DNA from 4 places in the Nostoc sp. DedQUE07 genome. Region 1 is predicted to be linked to each of the others. Evidence: predicted binding sites of a transcription regulator. Region 1 holds the regulator's gene; each other region holds the start of a gene.
What was found. Region 1 encodes NtcA, which controls nitrogen genes in cyanobacteria. Its sites were predicted from a motif close to TNTGTANNNNNNNNTACANA; they were not measured.
Positions count from the first base shown of each region.

Region 2: the regulator NtcA is predicted to act here: its motif matches at 1,823-1,842, upstream of glnA (type I glutamate--ammonia ligase).
Region 3: the regulator NtcA is predicted to act here: its motif matches at 2,539-2,558, upstream of rpe (ribulose-phosphate 3-epimerase).
Region 4: the regulator NtcA is predicted to act here: its motif matches at 2,471-2,490, upstream of RMZ95_RS23090 (DUF3120 domain-containing protein).

Region 1 covers NZ_JAVRCC020000004.1:167,588-173,073, reverse strand. Annotated here, with positions in the region: gene hisB (imidazoleglycerol-phosphate dehydratase HisB) at 175-816, opposite strand; gene fabI (enoyl-ACP reductase FabI) at 898-1,674, opposite strand; gene ntcA (global nitrogen regulator NtcA) at 2,054-2,725, shown strand; gene RMZ95_RS04990 (DUF3084 domain-containing protein) at 2,894-4,384, shown strand; gene RMZ95_RS04985 (resolvase) at 4,508-4,960, shown strand; gene RMZ95_RS04980 (DUF3146 family protein) at 5,040-5,303, opposite strand.
Region 2 covers NZ_JAVRCC020000024.1:78,524-84,009, forward strand. Annotated here, with positions in the region: gene RMZ95_RS18960 (hypothetical protein) at 1-160, shown strand, start outside; gene glnA (type I glutamate--ammonia ligase) at 276-1,700, opposite strand; gene apcB (allophycocyanin subunit beta) at 2,057-2,566, shown strand; gene RMZ95_RS18975 (hypothetical protein) at 2,717-2,842, shown strand; gene RMZ95_RS18980 (XisI protein) at 2,830-3,165, shown strand; gene RMZ95_RS18985 (DUF29 family protein) at 3,305-3,739, shown strand; gene RMZ95_RS18990 (TlyA family RNA methyltransferase) at 3,740-4,558, shown strand; gene RMZ95_RS18995 (Calvin cycle protein CP12) at 4,700-4,957, opposite strand; gene RMZ95_RS19000 (GTP-binding protein) at 5,289-5,486, opposite strand, start outside.
Region 3 covers NZ_JAVRCC020000068.1:21,305-26,790, forward strand. Annotated here, with positions in the region: gene RMZ95_RS30650 (serpin family protein) at 1-401, opposite strand, end outside; gene RMZ95_RS30655 (S8 family serine peptidase) at 800-2,395, opposite strand; gene rpe (ribulose-phosphate 3-epimerase) at 2,585-3,292, shown strand; gene RMZ95_RS30665 (HetP family heterocyst commitment protein) at 4,288-4,638, opposite strand.
Region 4 covers NZ_JAVRCC020000034.1:33,141-38,626, reverse strand. Annotated here, with positions in the region: gene nadB (L-aspartate oxidase) at 1-384, opposite strand, end outside; gene psbU (photosystem II complex extrinsic protein PsbU) at 534-962, opposite strand; gene RMZ95_RS23090 (DUF3120 domain-containing protein) at 1,689-2,468, opposite strand; gene RMZ95_RS23085 (undecaprenyl-diphosphate phosphatase) at 2,915-3,739, shown strand; gene RMZ95_RS23080 (TIGR03279 family radical SAM protein) at 3,986-5,311, shown strand.

The DNA of each region.
Region 1 (5,486 bases):
GGGTGTAGTGAGCAAGAAGTTCATTGATGTTCGCACGAGGATTGTACTTTTCTTACTTTTTCCCTACACCCTACACCCTACCCCCAACACCCAGCCCTAGCAGGGGTTTTATCTTTTCTTAGTGCCATTCGCCCAATGCTCAATGCCTAATCCCAATATTCAATTTGACTCCTGTCATAGAACTCCCTTAGAACTGGGAATAAAGCCAGCACGTCGGGGGTCAATTTCTACCGCCTGCCGTGTTGCTCTTGCAAAGGCTTTAAATGTCGCTTCAATAATGTGATGGGAATTAATACCATCCAGTTGCCGAATGTGCAGTGTCATTTGGCTATGGTTCACCAAAGCCACAAAAAATTCTCGCACCAGTTGGGTGTCATATGTTCCTACCCTCTGAGTAGGAATTTGCAAGCCGTAGCTGAGGTGAGGCCGTCCAGAAAAGTCTAGCGCTACCTGAACTAAGGCTTCATCCAGTGGTGCAAGAAAATTACCAAAGCGGACAATGCCTTTTCTGTCGCCTAGTGCTTGGTTGAAAGCTTGCCCTAAAGTAATGCCTACATCTTCGTTGGTGTGATGGTCATCAATTTCCCAGTCTCCCTTGGCTTGGACATCTATATCAATCAGCCCGTGGGAGGCAATTTGATGCAACATATGATCCAAAAACGGAATGCCTGTTCCTGCTGTGCAAGTTCCTCTACCATCCAGGTTGATGGTAACTTGCACATCAGTTTCACCAGTAGTGCGGTGAACAGTGGCAATCCGAGAAGTTTCAGTTAGGCGATCGTAGTTTGAATTAACTTGGCGATTGGTTGTTTGCATGGGGAGTGAAAAGAGTTAGGAGTTAGAAGTTAGGAGTTAAAAATTCATAACTCATAACTCCTAACTCCTAACTTTATCGCGTCACATTCCCATAATTTCATATCCTGCATCTACATATAGAATTTGTCCGGTAATCCCACTGGACAAATCACTACACAAGAAAGCCGCAGCGTTGCCTACTTCTAGCTGAGTGACGGTGCGTCGTAGGGGAGCTACTTCTTCTACATGATGAATCATATCCAAAATTCCACCCACTGCTGAAGATGCCAATGTACGGATGGGGCCTGCGGAGATGGCATTCACGCGGATATTTTGCGGCCCTAGTTCAGCAGCCAGGTAACGCACACTCATTTCTAAACCCGCTTTAGCAATTCCCATAACGTTGTAGTTGGGGATTGCCCTAACACCACCTAAATATGTCAGGGTGACGATACTACCTCCCTCTGTCATCAAAGGTTTCGCTGCACCACTTAATTGCACTAATGAGTAAGTACTAATTTCTAAGGCGGTGTTGAAGCCAGAACGAGAGGTTTGGCTAAAATCTCCACTTAAATCGTCTTTGCTGGCAAAAGCCAGACAATGGATGAGGATATCTAGCTTTCCCCACTGTTCGCGAATTGTCTCAAAGGTAGATTTAATTTGGTCTTCATCTTGGACATTACAGGGAAGAAATAAGCTGGGGTTAAGAGGTTCTACCAACTCCGCGACTTTTTTCTCCATCTTGCCGCGTTCATCCGGCAGGTAAGTAATACCCAGGTTTGCTCCAGCTTTGTGCAGTTGTTGGGCGATGCCCCAAGCGATCGAGCGGTTATTGGCAATACCTGTAACAAGGGCATTTTTTCCAGTCAGATTTAGCATATAAATTGTTAATGCGATCGATCATTAGGAGCATACTAGAATCTGAGGCACGTTTTGTCTTTGTTTTATACAGGCTTGACAAAAATGAATATTGCTAAGGGTGTTTGCTGTGACAAAAACCTTGATTTTTTATAAAGATATTCTCAAGATATCTTTATTTGTTCTTCAAAAAACCTTTTGAATATAGCTATTGGAAGTACTTATCAACAATTAGTAGCTGAAAGGATCAACAATTATGTATCATTATAAACAAAGAGTTATGAAGAGATTAGTTGGAGTATAGGAAAGTACAGAAAGGTTGACGGTGCTTTATTCATTTTTCGGGTGTATTCTTAGGTAATCAGTTTTTGTTTTTCCGGCATTGGGTAGGGGAAGGGAGATGATCGTGACACAAGATAAAGCCCTAGCAAATGTTTTTCGTCAGATGGCGACCGGGGCGTTTCCGCCAGTTGTGGAAACGTTTGAACGCAATAAAACGATCTTTTTTCCTGGCGATCCTGCCGAACGAGTTTATTTTCTTTTGAAAGGTGCTGTTAAACTTTCCAGGGTGTACGAGGCAGGAGAGGAAATAACGGTAGCGTTGCTGCGGGAAAATAGTGTTTTTGGTGTATTGTCATTGCTGACAGGAAATAAGTCGGATCGGTTTTACCATGCGGTTGCATTTACGCCTGCGGAATTACTGTCAGCACCAATTGAACAAGTGGAACAAGCACTCAAGGAAAATCCAGAATTATCAATGTTAATGCTGCGAGGTCTGTCTTCGCGCATTTTACAAACAGAGATGATGATTGAAACTCTTGCTCACCGAGATATGGGTTCTAGGTTGGTGAGTTTTTTGTTAATTCTTTGTCGGGATTTTGGCGTTCCTTGTGCAGATGGGATCACAATTGATTTGAAATTATCTCATCAAGCGATCGCAGAGGCAATTGGTTCAACTCGTGTTACCGTTACTAGGCTACTGGGAGATTTGCGTGAGAAAAAAATGATTTCTATCCACAAAAAGAAGATTACTGTGCATAAACCTGTTACCTTAAGTAGACAGTTCACATAAAAACAATTGGAGAAAGGGGAATCGGCGCGTGTTCTATTTTGAAAAATGACACTAATAGCTAGAGGTAAATCTAAAATTGAATAATTTCAGCTATTGCCAATTTCCACTTCTTTCCAGACAATGCTTAAAAGTAGTAGGCTGTATCAGGAAGGATTTCGGTAGCTAAAGATGACCACCGGATACATCCTCATCGCAGCAATTTTGATTCTGGGAGGCGTAATTGCCACCGTGGGCGATCGCATCGGCACACGAGTTGGCAAAGCCCGCCTCTCACTTTTTAAGCTTCGTCCAAAAAACACCGCCGTACTAGTAACAATTTTTACTGGTGGTTTGATTTCAGCATCAACGTTAGGGATTTTATTCGCTGCCGACGAAGGTTTGCGAAAAGGAGTCTTTGAGTTAGAAGATATTCAAACAGACCTCAGACAGAAGCGGGAACAGCTAAAAACCGCAGAAACGCAGAAAAGTCAGGTAGAGAGCGAGCTAAACCAAGCAAGAATTGCTCAAGCAAAAGCACAACAAGACTTGCAGGCAATTAATCAATCCTTGCAGGCGGCAAATGCCAAACAGAGGGAAACGCAAGCCCAGTTGAATCGCACTATTAGTCAACAAGCTCAAACTCAAACTCAACTCCAACGCACTCAAGGCCAGCTAGGACAAGTTGTAACTCAGTACCAAAAAGCCATAGCTGAGTTGCAAAGCGTTTCCAATCAGAGAAAACAGCTACAGGCGGCAGTTGAACTCTTGAAGACAGAACGACAACGACTGTATGCAGAAGCGAAAAAAGCCATTGACGAAGCCAAAACAGCAATTGAAAAACGCGATCGCGAACTTGCTAACCGTCAAGAAGCCATAGAAGCGCGCGATCAAAAAATTGCTCAACTGGATCAACTGATTCAAAAGCGTAACGTAGAAGTTGCAGCACGAGAGCAAGTGATTGCCAAACGGGAATCGCGCCTCAAAGAATTGGAAGCACAACAGGAGGAACTAGAACAGGAAGTTGCCAGACTGGAAAAATATTATCAGTCCTACCGCGACCTGCGTTTGGGTAAGCTGGCTTTAGTTCGCGGTCAAGTTCTGTCTGCTGCTGTAATTCGTGTTACTCAACCTGCCGCTGCTCGTCAGGCAGTGGTACAACTTTTACAAGAAGCCAATCGCAACGCCAACCTCGAATTAAGCGAACCTGGTGCAAATTCGGCAAACTTAGAGCTGTTGCGCGTGACCCAGGATCGGGTCGATCAATTAAGCAAGCAAATTGGCGATGGTAAAGAATACGTCGTGCGAATTTTTTCTGCTGGTAATTACGTCAGGGGAGAAAAGCAGATCGAATTTTTTGCGGATACAGCCCAGAATCAACTGGTTTTTTCGGGAGGCACGGTGTTAGCCACGACTACTGCTGATTCCCAAACCATGACATCTTATCAGTTACAGCAGCGGCTAGAAATACTGATTTCTGCTTCCCAATTTCGTGCCCGTAATGCCGGAATTGTCGAAAATGTGCAAGTAGAGGGGACTTTTCTGCGCTTTGTCAGCCAATTAAGACAGTATAATCAACTTTTGGAGATCAAAGCGATCGCAGCAGAGGATACTTATACAGCCGGGCCATTGAGAGTAAAATTGGTAGCAATAGTTAACGGAAAAATTATTTTTAGTACTTAAAAAATTATTTGCACACTGTTATTAGTAAGATTTAAACATATTGAACAGCAGTCAAAATAATTGCTGTAGCTGCATTTTTTATTTAGCAGATACTATGCGAACATTTTTAATTTTTAATTAATTATGAATTTCCGTGAATTTTCACCAATGCAACCAGTCATTTTGGGGTTCGATCCAGGTCGAGATAAGTGTGGTTTAGGGGTGATGGGACTGGATCGGCAACTGTATTATCATCAAGTTGTGTTAGCAAAAGAGGCGATCGCTAGCATTGAGACACTGCGCCAAAGGTTTCCGATCTCTTTGATGGTCATGGGCGACCAAACTACAGCCAAACAGTGGAGACAGAGATTATATCAAGAATTGACAGAACCGTTGAGTATTATTTTAGTAGATGAGCGCTACACAACCTTAGAAGCACGCGATCGCTATTGGCAAATGTTCCCGCCCAAAGGGCTAATCAAGCTATTGCCACAGGGTCTACGACAGCCTCCAAGACCCATAGATGACATTGTTGCCATCCTTTTAATCGAAAGATACTTAAATCGCCTCACTGAATCAGCAACCAGCCAATTTTAGATTTTAGACTTCGGCGTGAGCGCTCAGTCGAACACTTTTTTTTTCAATCCAGAATCCAAAATTGAATAACTCCAAACTTTTAAAGTTCCGCCCGAATCGTAAAAGCATAGTCTCCTCCAGGCTCTAGCTGGTAATCTTGTTGCTCTAAGAATCGACCCAGAGGTTCTTTGATTAAGGCGCGACCTTGGGAAGGCTTGACGGCAAGTTCTCCCCGACGAAAATGCCACTGGAAATGCCACTCAAACTCACCCGCACTCACTTCACCTTCAAGGAAGCCGTGTTGCCAGGATTGGCGGGTAATTCTGACATGGGCAATGGTTTCTGGCAGACGTTTTGCACTCACAATGCTTTATGTCAAGTGTGGAATAACAGCCGATGATCTAGGCTACTTATTTTATTTACCAAACATATCTCAATTAGACAAACTGACAAAGTGGGTATTTGTAGTTAACTAGGTTGTGTTTATGAGTAAGATGACTTCAGCATCCTGGAGTTGCGCCACCGATAGCGTAAGCAAACTAGGCGT
Region 2 (5,486 bases), on a different contig from region 1:
ACATCAGCAAGTCAAGAATCGCCAACAATCTATGCTGATGCGGGCTGCACAAGAACTTGGTCTTCCTGAAGAAGCATCCCACTACTGGAACCCGATTCAAGGGAAGGTTGATGCTAACACTCGGATGATTTATGGGCCGAGTCATGCTTCCATGAGCTAAGTTTTAAGGTTGATTTTTTGAGTGAATATCTCAACCGACAACTCTAAAAAAAGCCACCCTTTACTCTAGGGTGGCAAAACTTACTTATTACTTTTTAGTTAGATACGACTCTTAATTAAGCATCGTAATAGAGGTAAAACTCGTAAGGATGAGGACGCAGCTGCAACTGTTTGACTTCGTTACCTAGTTTGTAGTCAATCCAATTTTCGATAAAGTCTTCCGTGAAGACGCCTGATTCGGTCAAAAAGGCGTGATCTTTTTCTAGTGCTTGCAGAGCCAACTCTAAAGAACCTGGAGTTGAAGGAACCTTTGCCAGTTCTTCTGGAGAGAGTTCATAGATATTCTTATCTAAGGGTTCACCAGGATGGATTTTGTTCTTGATGCCATCGAGACCAGCACAAAGCATTGCAGCAAATGCCAAATAGGGGTTAGAAGTAGCATCTGGACAACGGAATTCCAAACGTTTGGCTTTGGGGTTAGTACCAGATAAAGGAATACGGATAGAAGCAGAACGGTTCCCTTGGGAGTAAGCCAAGTTCACAGGAGCTTCATAACCAGGTACTAGGCGCTTGTATGAGTTGGTGCTAGGGTTGGTGATTGCCAACAGCGCTGGGGCGTGTTTGAGAAGACCACCAATGTAGTACAACCCCATATCGCTCAAACCAGCATACTTATCACCTGCAAACAGAGGTTGGCCGTCTTTCCAAATGGACTGGTGACAGTGCATTCCCGAACCGTTATCGCCAAAAATTGGTTTTGGCATAAAGGTAACGGTTTTGCCGTATTTCTTGGCAACGTTCTTGATGACATATTTGTAAATCATCAACCAGTCAGCCGCTTCGATCAACTTACCAAAACGGAAACCTAGTTCGCACTGACCACCAGTAGCAACTTCGTGGTGATGCTTTTCAATGGGTACACCTAATTGTGCCATCGTCAACAGCATCTCTGTACGGATATCTTGGAAAGAATCCGTCGGTGAAACTGGGAAGTAACCTTCTTTGAAGCGTGGTTTGTAACCCAAGTTGGGTTTGTTATCTGTACCAGCTTTACCGGAATTCCAAGCACCTTCTTCGGACTCTAAGAAGTAGTAGCCTTCGTTGGCGGTTTGGGCAAATCTAGCACTGTCAAAGATGAAAAACTCAGCTTCAGGGCCAAAGAAGGCTGTGTCGCCAAGACCAGTGGAAACCAGGTAATCTATTGCTTTTTGGGCAATAACGCGTGGGCAACGATTGTACCATTCACCCGTGCGGGGTTCTTTAATACTACAAATTATACTTAGCGTTGGGACTTCCATGAATGGGTCTATCCAAGCAGTGTTGGGGTCGAGTACCATCGTCATGTCCGATTCGTTGATCGCTTTCCAACCCCGGATGCTGGAACCGTCAAACGGTACGCCATCAGTGAATGCAGTCTCATCGATTTGGTTTTGGTACAGTGTGAGGTGCTGCCAAGTCCCTACTGTATCGATGAATTTGAGATCGATCAGCTGAATTTTTTGGTCTTGGATCAATTTCAAGACTTCTTGTGGTGTTGTCATTGTTACTCCTTCTCTACCAATTTCCTAAAGTAAACCAAAATCTTACATTGCATCCTAACCCTACCGATCTCAATCAGGCCGTGACACACCAGAAATATCTTAAATACTAGACATTAGCTGATTTTGTAGCTTGTGCTACAGATATCTGGATTATCAGGTTATATTAACCTTTCGGCGATCATCTGTACAAAACTGGAAAGTTCATCATATAGGGTCAACTTTGACATAAAATCCTTATGTAGTGGATAGATTGTTTTTGTGCCGAATCTATTTTTAATAGCACAAAAATTTACTGGTGCATAAGTGCAGCCAAATAAATATCAAACCATAAATAGCAATGATTGGGAGAAGAAGGAATGCGCGATGCAGTAACAAGTTTAATTAAGAATTATGACTTAGCTGGTCGTTATTTTGACCGGAATGCGATCGATAGCCTAAAGTCTTACTTTGATAGTGGTACAGCAAGAGTACAAGCGGCGGCGGCAATCAATTCTAATGCGGCTGGACTTGTCAAGCAAGCTGGTTTACAGTTATTTGAAGAACTGCCAGAATTGATTCGCCCTGGTGGAAATGCTTATACAACTCGTCGTTATGCAGCTTGTCTGCGCGATATGGACTACTATCTGCGCTACGCCACTTATGCGCTGGTTGCTGGGAATACCAATGTGTTGGATGAACGAGTGCTGCAAGGGCTGCGGGAAACTTACAATTCTTTAGGAGTACCTATTGGCCCTACGGTTCGCGGTATCCAGATTCTCAAGGAGCTAATTAAGGAGCAAGTAGCAGCAGCAGGTGTGGTTAATAGTGCTTTTGTAGATGAACCATTCGATCACATTACACGTGAGTTGAGCGAGATAGATATTTAGATTTTAGGTGGGCAAGGTGTCTGCCCCGACATAAACTTAAATAGCGATCGCACTTTGGTTTAATGGAGCGATCGCTTTTTTGTGAACTCTAGACGTTGAGAAGGGCTTTATTCAAGATTTTGCCTGCAAAGGGCAAAATCATAACCAGCAATTCCCAAGCGGGTTTACGAAGGTATATTTTCCGAACGCTTTGGTCAGCTAATTCTTAATAGTATAAGAATAAACCTAATTGTCTTTGACGAGCAACTAGAAAGGATTATCAGATGGATAAGCTAACTCGGTATCGTGAAATTATTCGTCAGTTGATATTTGACTATGCTAGTCACAAGCCTGCTAACGGTCAAATAGACACAGAAGCAGTCATTGACTCGGAGCGAAACGACTACGAAGTGTTACACATTGGCTGGGATGGAGTGCGCCGCGTACATGGTTCGGTGGTACATATAGATATTATTAATGATAAAGTGTGGATTCAATATGATCGTACTTCTGAGCCAGTTGCAGAGGCATTATTAGAAGCGGGTATTTTGCGCGAAGATATTGTCTTGGGTTTCCATCCTGCTGAACTACGGCAATACACCGATTTTGCTGTATCTTAATTATCTGAATATTGTGTATTTGCAAAGAATAATACATTTAAGTAGCGATCGCTTATAGATGAAACGCATTAGCCTATCTTATCTAAACTGGAACCTCTATAAGCCACAATAGAAGTTGCCGATGTTTGAGGCGCTGATGATGGAAGAATTATTAACTCTGAAAGACTTGCTTGTTAAAGGCGATGTTCAAGGAGCATTGATTATAGTTGAAGAATTAGAGGAAATGAGCCGAAATGACATAATCAAAACGATTCGTAGCTATGCAGTGATTTTGCTGTTGCTTCTGATTAAACAACAAGCGGAAAATCGCACGACTCGTTCTTGGGAAGTCTCAATTCGGAATTCAATTCGGGAAATTCAACGAGAAAATAAGCGGCGCAAAGCTGGGGGCTATTATCTTACGCCAGAGGAATTGTTAGAAATTTTAGCAGAAGCCTATTTAAATGCCATCGATCGGGCTTCTCTAGAAGTAGAAGAAGGTCGTTATGAAACCCAAGAATTAGAAAAGCTGGTTAACCAAGAAGAAATTATTAATCGTGCTTTGGCTTTAATCTTACCAGGAGAGTCTAGTTAATTGGCTAAACAGCGACTCGACACACTATTAGTAGAGCTAAATTTATGTTCTTCTCGCGCCTTAGCACAACGGTTAATTCAGGCGGGGGAAGTTACTGTTAATCAGCAGTTAGTTGATAAACCTGGTACTGAAGTTGATATTTCGGCTCAAATAAATATTAAAAAGCGATCGCCTTTTGTTTCTAGAGGCGGTGAAAAACTCTCCAAAGCTTTATCAGTATTTGCCATTCCCGTAGTAGAGCGCATTTGTTTAGATGGTGGGATTTCTACTGGTGGTTTTACTGATTGTCTCTTGCAAGCTGGAGCAAAACAAGTTTACGGTATTGATGTTGGTTACGGACAAGTTGACTGGCGGTTGCGAAATGATTCGCGGGTGATTTTACGGGAACGCACCAATTTACGGCAACTACGACCAGATGAGTTATATGGTGAAAATGACCCGATTCCTGATTTGGCGGTGGTTGATGTATCGTTTATTTCTTTAACTAAGATTCTGCCTGCTTTGTGGCAACTAACTCAAGCTAACCGAGAAGCTGTATTGTTAGTCAAGCCACAGTTTGAAGTCGGCAGATCCCGTGTGGGTAAAAAAGGTGTTGTACGCGATCCAAACGACCAAGCTGATGCCATTTTCCAGGTTTTGCAAGCTGCCCACGAATTAGGATGGAAATACAAAGGCTTAACTTGGTCGCCGATCGTTGGCCCGGCTGGGAATATCGAATATCTTTTGTGGTTGGCAATAGAAAGTGAAACACCACCAGTTGATTTAGAAGCAATTAAGCAAATAACGCAATCAGCAACAACTGATTTACGCAAGAGTTAAAAAAGAATGCAGAATTCAGAATCAATTAGTCAGGGACTTAAACCGATATGTTCAGCGTTCGACTGAGCGCTCACGCCGAAGTCTGCACTCTGACTCCAATTCATACTGAATTCTGATTCCTGACTCCTGAATTCTTTCTTATTAAAGGTCGTAGATTAGACATTCTACGGAATCTGGATGGCGATCGCAGTAATTTTCCAAAGAGGTTTTTTTGGATTTTGCTTGATGTTGGTGAGATTTTTCAGCCTGCAATTCTTCTACAATGTCCCACGCTACAGCACAACCAGCAGAATTACTGCCATCTAGATCGCAAGTTGTCCGAGCTTCAGTAATGGCATTAGTAATGGCTTCTTCAAGAGTTGCCGCCCCAGCAATTTCAATTTTTAGGGTAGTTGTCATGATACTTTCACCTTTAATTTACAGACAGAGTTATTAACTGCGAGCTTTTAATGACCTCAGTCAGCTCACATTTCTAGTTTAGATAGGCTTCCCACAATAAGTAGTGGTAAACACCGCCATCTTTTTCGCAAAATTGAGTGGGATTACCCTCTTGTCATCTTTAAATTCAAAAAGGTATGGGAATTCTACTAGTTGCGATCGCAAGCAGAGGTGGTCATGTTCTCAATCTTGCATCCCAAATTGAGAATGTCGGTTAATTGTCAGAAGACTTTGATAGAAGTTGATAAACGCTTATAAACGGTAACAAAAAGATAGCAGTTTTTAATTATTCTCAATACTTTATGTTTAATTCTTGTCGCAAACGATACAGAATTGTATTTTGGTCAACTTGAGAGAGAATTTCTTGAATGACGCTGCTAGCGCCTAATTGTCCCCAAGTGCAGCCTTTTTCGAGATAGATTTGGGCAGCTTTGCCAACAGAATATGCGCCATAACCTGCGATACCAGCTTGAGCGATCGCACTGCCAGC
Region 3 (5,486 bases), on a different contig from region 1:
ATCCCCTGTAATTCCAGGGTTTTTGCCATTGCTTGTTGAGTCGAGCCGCTAGCGCCGTTATAAGTCATAGCAAGAGCGATCGCAACACTCGAAGGTGAGATAAAAATATTTTTATCACCCCGATCGTTTTTCAGAACTTCTGAAAATAGTTTGAAGCCAAACTTGTTGCTAGACTCAACAATTTTTGTATCAGTGTTGGCTGTTTTTTTTTGCAATGGAGTTTCTGGCTGAGGTAAACTAGATTGGGCAAGGGCACTTTTATTACTATCGACTTGAGAACACCCTAATACACTGAATAGAACAACGCTTGCAGCTGCCAAAGCATAACGTCTGCCTAGACTAACACCGTAACGTCTTTGCAGGAAATTTTCTTTCGCATCACTCAATTTATGGCGATTCATTTTGCTACCTCACTTGCCAAAGATTCCCGATTTGTGCTCAGAGTTGACGCAGATACTGTGTCAATGATTAACTATTGCATTTACTCCAATAGAAAAATGGGACTGTTACAGTTTTCGTAACAGCAAATTAGTAGCTTAGAGTAATTAAACACAACTTGTGGAGTTGCTAATTCTTGATTGAGACGGCTATACAGACGACTTATAAAAAATTTTTTTCTTAAAGAATTTTTATCTTTACGTATAAACGTATTGTAAGCTACGCGATCAAAAATAACCACTTCTGTGAGGTTTTTATAGATCGAATAACATTTCTCAGAGGCACGAAATCTCGTTCCCATGCTCTGTATAGGAACGAGAAAAACGCTGTAATTTTACACAGATATTTGTGCTAACTTATTTCAATTAATAGGTACACTCCACCAAGCTAAACTGTAGGGTTGAGTCGCTTCATTGAGCTTTTGACGAAATTGGACGCGGATTTTGTAATTGCCAGTAGCAGTAACGGGGCAGAAAATATGTTCTACACTATCAATTTGGCTGATTGAGGAGCAAACAGCACCAGCTTCCGAATTTTGAGCATCAGCTTTTACTAAGTATAGGTCGAGATTATTTAAGCCGCGATCGCGAAAATTTTCGCCTACATCATATTGCTGGTTTTTATTTTTATCGTTGAGTTCTACCAATCGATCCCAACTCAGGGTGACAGCAACAAAACTTCCCTGCTTTAACGGTTTTGCTAATATATAGTCAACAGATGCTCCAACATCAACTGTGCGATAATCCCAACCAATAGCCGGTACCGCAGCTGATGCTTGCCATTGACCAGCATTAAATTGCTGATAAGCGCGAAATACATTCAAATGACCCGCTCCCATTTGGGCATCTAAGGGAATCTTTGGATCTTTATAAGCATCAGAATCTAGCCAGTTTTGATTTTGCTTATCAATTAGCGTCCGAGTCATTCCCAACCTTAAGCCATCGCCGCTATCTAGAAGTTTGTCTGCTGAATTCAGCAATACAGCTTTCATCACTTGATGACGCCGAGAATCAATGCTCCAGTGGGGTTGTTTTGTCCGCATCTGTCGGTCTGCAAGTTCCTGCAACAGAGCAACGGTAGCTGTAACTTGAGGCGCGGCAAAACTAGTACCTGTAACCTTGTTCAATTTGCCATCTGGATTGAGCAAAGGAATATTATTACCAGGAGCAACTAAACTGATAGCGCGACGCCCATCAAGGTCAAATTCCTTTCCAGCTAGTCTTTGATTCACCCCTTGGTTAACACCCGCCAGATTAGCCACGTCTACTTTGTTAAAAACTCCCCCTCGGCGGGATGAAAAAGCCACGTTGATTGCATTAAAATTATCTGTAGGAATAGGAATGCCGCCTTTGCCCTGGTTGCCTGCGATCGCATACAAAACATCATGAGCGCGACTAGACCAGTCAACACATAAAGTTAATAAAGCATTGCCGTCTAAAGTAGCTTCCGGTCGAGGATCGCGGCTCAGAGGTTCCCCAAAGCTAAAGTTAATCGCACGGACATCACCACCATTTTGGAGCGCTATGTGCTGTGCCGATAAGCACTCTTCTGGCTGACCCATGTTTTTAGTGGAACCCACTGCTGATGAATACAATCGCGCTCCCGGCGCAACTCCTGGCAAAGCTTTGTCTTGACTCACCATCACACCAGCGACATTGTAGGCGTGGGGGTCAACACCAGTATTAGACTTAGCTGGGCCATTGCGTAAGAAAACCGCTGCTAAAGATATGGCACGATTTTTAGACACCGCCTTATCCCACCCAAACATTCCCGGTCGACCAATTTCCACTTGACCAATAGCAATCTTGCGACCGATTAAATTATAAGGAGCTTGGTGTAGCTTCAAAGCATCAATACCGTTAGTTCCCAAAGCAGACTCTAAAGCCGAAGCAATTACCGGCGCACTCAGACAAGAAGCAGTTAATCCCCAAATTATCCAGGTTAGTTTTTTAGTCATTTGTTATTTGTCATTAGTCATTGGTCAAGAGTTAGGAGTTAGGAGTTAGGAGTTAGGAGCTAGGAATTCGGAGTTATTATTTTCCCTCTGCTTTCTACTCCTGCAAAAAGACCGGGATCAAACTTATGAGTCTTGCTCAATGCTTTGTTACAATGCTTACAGACGAGGACGCTTAAAAACCCACTAGCCATGACCCAAAACCTATCTCAAAAGCCCATTGTAATTTCTCCATCTATCCTATCAGCCGATTTTAGCCGTCTGGGTGACGAAATTCGCGCCGTAGACGCAGCCGGAGCAGATTGGATTCATGTTGATGTAATGGACGGTCGTTTTGTACCTAATATTACGATAGGCCCTCTGATTGTGGAGGCGATTCGTCCGGTTACAACTAAGCCTCTGGATGTCCATTTGATGATTGTGGAGCCAGAAAAGTATGTAGAAGGATTTGCTAAAGCGGGTGCCGATATTATCTCCGTACACTGCGAGCATAATGCCTCTCCACACCTACACCGCACCTTGGGGCAAATAAAAGAGCTTGGTAAGAAAGCTGGAGTTGTACTTAATCCTGGTAGCCCTCTAGAGCTAATTGAATATGTTCTAGATTTGTGTGATTTAGTACTAATTATGAGCGTCAACCCTGGTTTTGGTGGTCAAAGCTTTATCCCTGGTGTGTTACCCAAAATCCGCAAGCTACGCCAAATGTGTGATGAACGCGGTCTTGACCCCTGGATTGAAGTGGATGGGGGGCTGAAGGCAAATAATACCTGGCAAGTTTTGGAAGCGGGAGCCAATGCGATCGTCGCTGGTTCAGCTGTGTTTAATGCTAAAGATTATGCTGAGGCTATTACAGCAATTCGCAACAGCAAGAGTCCTACTCCAGAATTAGCTAAGGTTTAATTCCTTTTTGAATTAACCAATTATTAAATATGGAAGTCAAAAAGAATGTAGAGACGTAGCTGTGCTAGGTCTCTACAAGGATTCTAGATAAATTTCACCAAATGTCTAGTTTTCACAAAAAATAAGGTGGGCAATTTGCCTAGCTTATTTTTTTTATATACAGATAAAAAACTGGAAGCTATTCAAGTTTTGAACTTCCAGTAGTGTTATATAAATTGAAAGTTTAGAAACTAAAGATAATCCCGGTTGGGAGGACTAGGATTACAATAGCCGAAAGAGAAGCGTATAAGCTACTAGTTCTATCAGCCAAGGACAACAATTTCACCGCAACTTTTCTATTTCCGTTCCTGGAATTGATGTTAAGCGTTTGCTTTATTAACTAAAGCAACACCAATCACAGGATAGAAAGTTTTATGAGCATTACTCGCACCGTCTGCAGTCAGTGAAAGCTGTGTAAAATTTGGCTTGGGGGAATCCACCTCCCCAAATTCTCTTTGCTCAGACTTCCTCAGAAAAAGAACCACCAGTAGTAACAGTTGAATTATTGGTCTTGGTCTAGGAGTTATTTACTCCATGAAATGCTGACTACTTTTGTAATCAGTTTGATTTATTTCATAGTTAGAACTAATCGTTGATTTTATTTTTTAAATTAACTTGCTTGCCAAATCACCTCTATTTTGGTTGAAGTTGTGGTTGTTATTAGTTTACCAATATCATTAGTATATATTTGCCATTTTGGCAGATTTTTGCCAAATCTATAAAATTAATGACTGCGATAGAAAACCTGCCATGCTATAAATTTTAAATTAGCATCGCAGGCTTTCAGATAATCAATCAGCTTTAGAGCAGAATCTATTGATTCCAAATACTTTTTAATTGAATCCACAGGATTTCAAGGAAACGTCTTGAACATTTTCTGGTTTTAATGGCGATGTGCTTGATTGATGTTCGTTAATTTGCTATGTCAATCTCTGGTCTAAACTCCCACCAAGGATTTATGCTTTTTGCTTTCTAGCTACTTCTAGATAAGCTAGGTCTTTAATTTTGCTTAAGCAGCTTGATGACACATTATTCTCAGACCGAGAATCATGAGCGTGTTTCAGCATTTTTAGATTTTCAGTTTGCTGTTGTTTTGTTCTATCGGCTTGAGAATTTTCTTTGAGCAATCGATTATAGGTGCGATATGGAATGTAATGGAGAGGATTATAACCACCAAATCGCAGCATTAAAACACATGCCCAGGAATACTTCCCGGCAAGAATTGCCTCAACTACTTTGTCAAATTGTTGAGCTTTTACTGTCTTATCTAAGTTACTACTAATACCAGCAATGTCATGATTCATCATAGTTTTAGTTATCCTGGATGAAGTAAACTATTTTCTTTTTTTGCGATTGTTGGTGTTTCAATTGAGGCGTACAGACTGCACTAGCCTTTTTGAAAAGGTTGAATTGCTTGTGGCCAATTATTAGCAATAGAGCGGTGTGAGATGTTTACAAAAGATAAAAATCCATAAGTAAATGAATTTTCTTGGTTCACACGCTTATATTTCTTACTACTGTTGAATTAGGCAATTTCCGGGAAGTTTGCATATTTTTTTAGACTAACAGAAAAAATATATTTATCTTTGAGCGGTACTAGCACCATTCGTATTTATACTATTTTTTGTCGTTCGTGTCATCTGCTAATTTAGTCTATTTATAGGTTAAATTTACTGAATGTATTCAGATACTTACTTGTGGATTGTGCAGCTTTTAGTTTTGTCCCCTTTGGTTAATTTTTGAGGGGTGTTACCCCTCACCCGATATTATTTTAAAACCTTTATTATTATCGAGTCACTAGAAAATAGTACCATTAACTAGAATGTAAAACAACTCGATAAAAATATTAGTAAATCGGTTATAAAACCATTGCCAGCCATAGGATTGAACCTATTATTTAAATAAGTTCAATTGGATAATAATACTTATTAACCTGGTCTTGATTGGTTTGCAAAAACTACAGCTTTAGCGGATCTCAAGAAAATTGCTGTAAACCGAGCGTGAATATTTCATCATGCTTGGATAGTCATCTTAAAATAGCCCAGACTTCAAATACAAGTTTTGGCTAATAATATATATAGATAATTCTAAAGTTCGTTAGCGGAGTTAATAAAAATATCCGCAAATGGATACTTTTATTAAAAAATTAGTAGTC
Region 4 (5,486 bases), on a different contig from region 1:
AGCGTGGAGAACACGGCGGCGAGAATGGGCGGCTTCCAAAGTTAAAGCTAAGGCTTGACCATGACGGTCAAAAGCTACCCCCAAGTTAACTAGGGATTGAATGCAGCTAGGGGCATGTTCGGCGAGAAATTCAACAGCGGTGCGATCGCATAAACCTGCACCCGCCTGGATCGTATCTTCAATGTGCAGCGTGGGAGAATCTTCTGGCGCGATCGCTGCGGCAATGCCACCTTGTGCCCAATCACTAGCGGATAAAGCAACGGTTTCTTTGGTAATCAAACCGACTCGCAAGGATTCTGGCAGACATAGCGCTGTGTATAGTCCAGCGGCACCAGCGCCGACTACTAAGACATCAAATTGGCTGGGAATATCTATCTGAGACAAGGTAATGTGTAGGGGGAAGTGAGGAGTTAGAAGTTAGGAGTTAGGAGTTTTGAATTTTTAACTCAAAACTCCTAACTCCTAACTCATATCATCTCCCACTCCCTAGAATCAGGAGTGGGCTGCTATTTGCTACATTAACTGCAATTCAGTTATCTGTAGATACCGTTGTTAAAGCGATCGTCTCCTTCATTGAAGGCAGGCTCTAGGTCTGTCACGGTGAATTTATCGAGGTTGGCTTGCAGGGTTTGTTTTTGGCGATCGCTCAATCCTGGAAGATCCAATACATCCTCTACCTTTTGGTAGGGAGCATTGGTGATGATTTTCTTAGCCAAGGTAGGATAAAGCCCTGGAAACTGTTGAAAAGCTCGGACGTTGGTATTATTCAAATCAATTTTTTTACCAAATTCCGTTCTTAGTTTAGCGTCTGCCCGATTCTGCCGCTCAATTGCCAGAACTGGGACTTGGGGAAAAGCAAAACTGTTGAAACTAGCAGCTTGGGCTATCTGAGTTGTTCCCAACCATCCCCAGCAACTAAGTAACAAGCTAAACACTGTTAATAAACGCGCCAATCCTTTCACGATTTTTCTACCTCTTTCCATCAAACAGCAATAAAAGTTTTAAGCTAACAACAGTTATTAGTCATTAGTCATTAGTCATTGGTCATTGGTCATTGGTCATTGGTCATTGGTCATTTGTAAAGGACAACTGACAAGGGACAAAGGACAACTGACAACTGACAAAGGACGAAGGACAAAGGACAAAGGACAAAAGCTGATAGCTTAGTCAACACAGCAGTCATCAGAAACTAATATACAGCGTATTAATATCCACAATATTTACCGTTACTGGGTTTGACTATACTTTTGCCAAAAATTTTCATCGTGGAAAGAGTGCCTGTATGGCTGCAATAGCGTTACATCGACGATTCCAGCAGCATTCTCTGCTTGACGAAATCTTTTCGGGGTGGCTGATTCTACCTTTCAAGCAGACACAAAACTGCACGATTTCTAAGATCGAAAACCTTGCCAAAAAAGACTTGATGCCGATCGATTTTTATGTAATATTTCTTAACTAATTAATCATCTACAGCATCATTTTTGATGTGCCGTAGATTGGGCTGGGAAAAGTTTCAGTAAGAGAAGCCCACACGCTCATTGCAACATCAACATATAATAGGACTCGTATTTGATTTTTGAAAAAAACTCAGTACACTTTTATTCCTTCTTCCCTGTTCCCTGTTCCCTCCCTACGCAAATAATTTCTCCGAATCAAAATGGATTCCTATATAGTGTCTCCTACCTTCTTCACGCTGCGATCGCAGCTAACAAAAATAGGCTGTCTACCAAAATTGTGCTTAAAACTGCGCCACCAAAGGCATACCAGTGTCTTTGATTTCGACCTAAAGCTGAAATTCCTACTGTTAATAGCACTACGGCGAGAATTATCGCCCAAGTTTGTCCCCAAGGTGCTTGTACTTGTATGAGAGCATTTTGTAAGATTTGCGGTACTACATCTGCATCTACTCTCATAATTTGCCGCCAATAGGGCATCAAATCTACTATATAAAAATATATATCTGTTAAAACTGTACCGAGTAAAGAACCTAAATAAAACCAGTTACCTACCTTGCCCCAATTCTTTGCCAGACACCAGCAAGCAAACGGTAAACCGATAAATTCCACAGGCAGATGCCATAAAGGTTCCCAACGTAACCAACCCCAGTAAATCGCTCCTGCTAACCAACTCCAGCTAAACCCCAAGAGCAAATCGCCCCAGACGTAAGTTGCAGGACGTGACATTAATACAAAACTGAGCCATACCCAAAATCCTGTCAGCGCTAAACTCAGACTTGGTAGCGATCGCACTATTGGCGCTTCTATAAATACTGGCACTGTTACCAAAAACACCGCTGCTGCAAACACTAACCAAGTTTGTCGGGTAGAAGGAGATAAGGGTAAAGAGGAAGAAAGGGAAAGTGTAGATTCCAATTGTCTGATACCGTTTTGCGCAGTATCAGCTAAATCCAACTCAGTATCAATAGAAGGGGTAGAAACGCTGTAGGAAGACAGTGTATTATTAATCAAAGTTTTTAATATTTGTTACTAAACTTTATTTTACTTAAGATATCACATTTTCAAATCCCCCCCTGGGGCATTGTAATTATACTAAAATTTCCACAAGCGCTGGTGCAAACCAAACAAAACATTCTGCGCCAGACGAATCCATTAAAGTTCCACTGATACAGAACTCCTTTGTAGTTCCTTATAAATAAGGGATTACACAGAGGTGAAAAGTCAGCTGCTATGAGTCTGCTAAATATTAAAATTTGATGAATTTTTCAAATTGCGTTGACTTATTGAGGCGGGTGTAAGAACATAGTCAGCGTCTTCGATGATGTTTTCGATCGGTCAAATTGAGTTTTCTACAAGATTGGGTGCAATAGAGAGTATATAAAGCAACATCATCAGCTAAACTCAGCCAAACAATGTTCATCACGATCTCTATCACACGAAAAAGGTATTAATTGTATATGGAGTTTATTCAAGCTTTTATTTTAGGTATTGTTCAAGGTATTACAGAGTTTTTACCAATCAGTAGTACTGCACATCTTATAATTTTTACCAAGGTATTTGGTTGGAAAGAACTAGGTTCTAAAGATTTTGTTGATGCGATTCAATTCGGCAGCGTTATCGCAATTGTGGGGTATTTTTGGTCGCTGATTTCTAGTATTGTCAAAGGTGGAATCGAAGCACTAAAAGCCAAAGACTGGCAACGCGAAGAATGGAAGATTCTTGTCGGTATTGTCGTCGGAACACTGCCGGCTTTAATTTTCGGCTTCCTTTTGAAAGATATTTTACCTGAGAGTGCATTAATTATTGGCATCATGTCAATTATTATGGCACTTTTACTAGCTCTAGCAGAAAAAATTGGCACTCGTAAGCGCGGTTTTGAGTCATTGCAGATTCAGGATGGTATTTTGGTTGGATTGGGACAAACACTTGCCTTGATTCCGGGCGTTTCTCGTTCTGGTTCGACGTTGACAACTGCCTTATTTTTAGGATTAGAACGTGCTACAGCAGCAAAATTCTCATTTTTGTTAGGGTTTCCAACTCTTACAATTGCGACGCTGTACAAAAGCTTGAAAATATTCAAGTTGTTTCAAGCTCACCAGTTGCCAGATAACATTGTTGCACTGTTAATTTTAGGAATTATTTCAACGTTTATTTTTTCCTACCTATCAATTGCATTTTTGATCAAATACTTAGCAACCAAAAACACTTTGATATTCGTATGGTATAGATTAGCATTCGGTAGTGCAATCTTACTAGCGATCGCAGCTGGTTGGAAAGGATAATATTCATTAGTCATTAGTCATTAGTCATTTGTCATTTGTCCTTTGTCCAAAGCAAATGACTAGAGCGATCGCTCGGTTGTATGTAATACAATCTAACCTCACTTCCATTCCTCTCTCCTAAAAGGAGAGAGGCTTTAAATTTTACTCCCCAACGCGACTAGGGAAGAGGCTGAGGTTAAGTCTGTATTAAACTCAACTAAGAAACGCTATAATGCCCAATGCCCTATGCCCAATGCCCCATTCCCCATGACTACCATTCATCCTGCTCGAATTACCAAAGTTCTTCCAGACTCAATAGCCGCAGAGATTGGTTTTGAAGTTGGGGATGCGATCGTTGCAATCAATGGTACACATCCCCGCGATTTAATTGATTATCAGTTTTTGTGTGCTGATGAAATTTTAGAATTAGAAGTTTTAGACGCTACTGGTAAAACTCATAGCTTGGAAATCGAAAAAGATTACGACCAAGACTTGGGACTAGAATTTGAAACTGCCCTATTTGATGGCTTAATTCAGTGTAATAACCGTTGTCCTTTTTGCTTTATCGACCAACAACCACCAGGTAAGCGCACCAGCTTGTACTTTAAAGACGACGATTACCGCTTAAGCTTTTTGTACGGCTCTTATCTTACCCTGACCAATTTACCAGAAAGAGAATGGCAGCGGATTGAACAAATGCGCTTATCTCCGTTGTATGTTTCTGTTCATGCCACGGAGCCGGAAGTTAGAATTAGACTCTTGAAAAATCCCCGTGCAGGACAAATCTTGCAACAACTCAAGTGGTTTCAAAAAAGACGGCTACAAGTTCATGCTCAAGTAGTTGTTTGTCCTGGTATAAATGATGGCGAACATCTAGAGCAAACCTTAAAAGACTTAGCATCCTTTCATACTGGTGAAGTGCCTACGGTGGCATCGGTGGCAGTTGTGCCAGTCGGATTGACAAGGTTTCGGCCTCCAGAAGACGAACTTACACCCGTAACCAAAGAAAAAGCGAAAGAAGTGATTTCTCAAGTGCGAATACTCTCGCAACAATTTCGTCAAAAGTTTTCCTCTAACGTCGCTTGGTTAGCTGATGAGTGGTTTTTGATTGCAGGTGAAGAATTACCGAGCGAATCTGAATATGAAGAGTATCCCCAAATTGATAATGGTGTTGGTTCAATTCAGTTGTTTATCAAGCAATTTGCAGCCGCGGCAACAGAATTACTACCGCTAAAAGTTTATCCTCAGAGAAAATTAACTTGGGTAGTAGGCAACGCAGTAGAAAATGCCTTTGAACCTATCTTGAAACGGTTAAATTCTGTTGAAGGATTAAAAGTAAATATGCGTGCTTTATGTAGTGATTATTGGGGACAGAGTATCACTGTCACGGGATTACTAACGGGTCATGATTTGCTGTTGAACTTACAAGGACAAGATTTGGGAGACGGAATTTTACTACCAAATGTAATGCTCAAACATGGTGAATTGGTATTTTTAGATGATATGAGTATTGAAGAATTAGCCTGCAAACTTGAGACAAAAATTTTACCAGTAGGAGGAGTTGAAGATTTAATCAATACTTGTATTCTTTAAGCTGTTTTTGTTAGTCCTTTAGTTTTATAGTAGTTTCCAGGTGGATGAAGTACATAGCAAAATTTCACCCCCGATACCTATTTTTGTCAAGAAAATGCTTTGGGGGTGTGGTTATCTGTTATAAACGTTTTTTGAATCAGTATAATTTTAAGCTTTTCAACTCAAAGCAATTTTT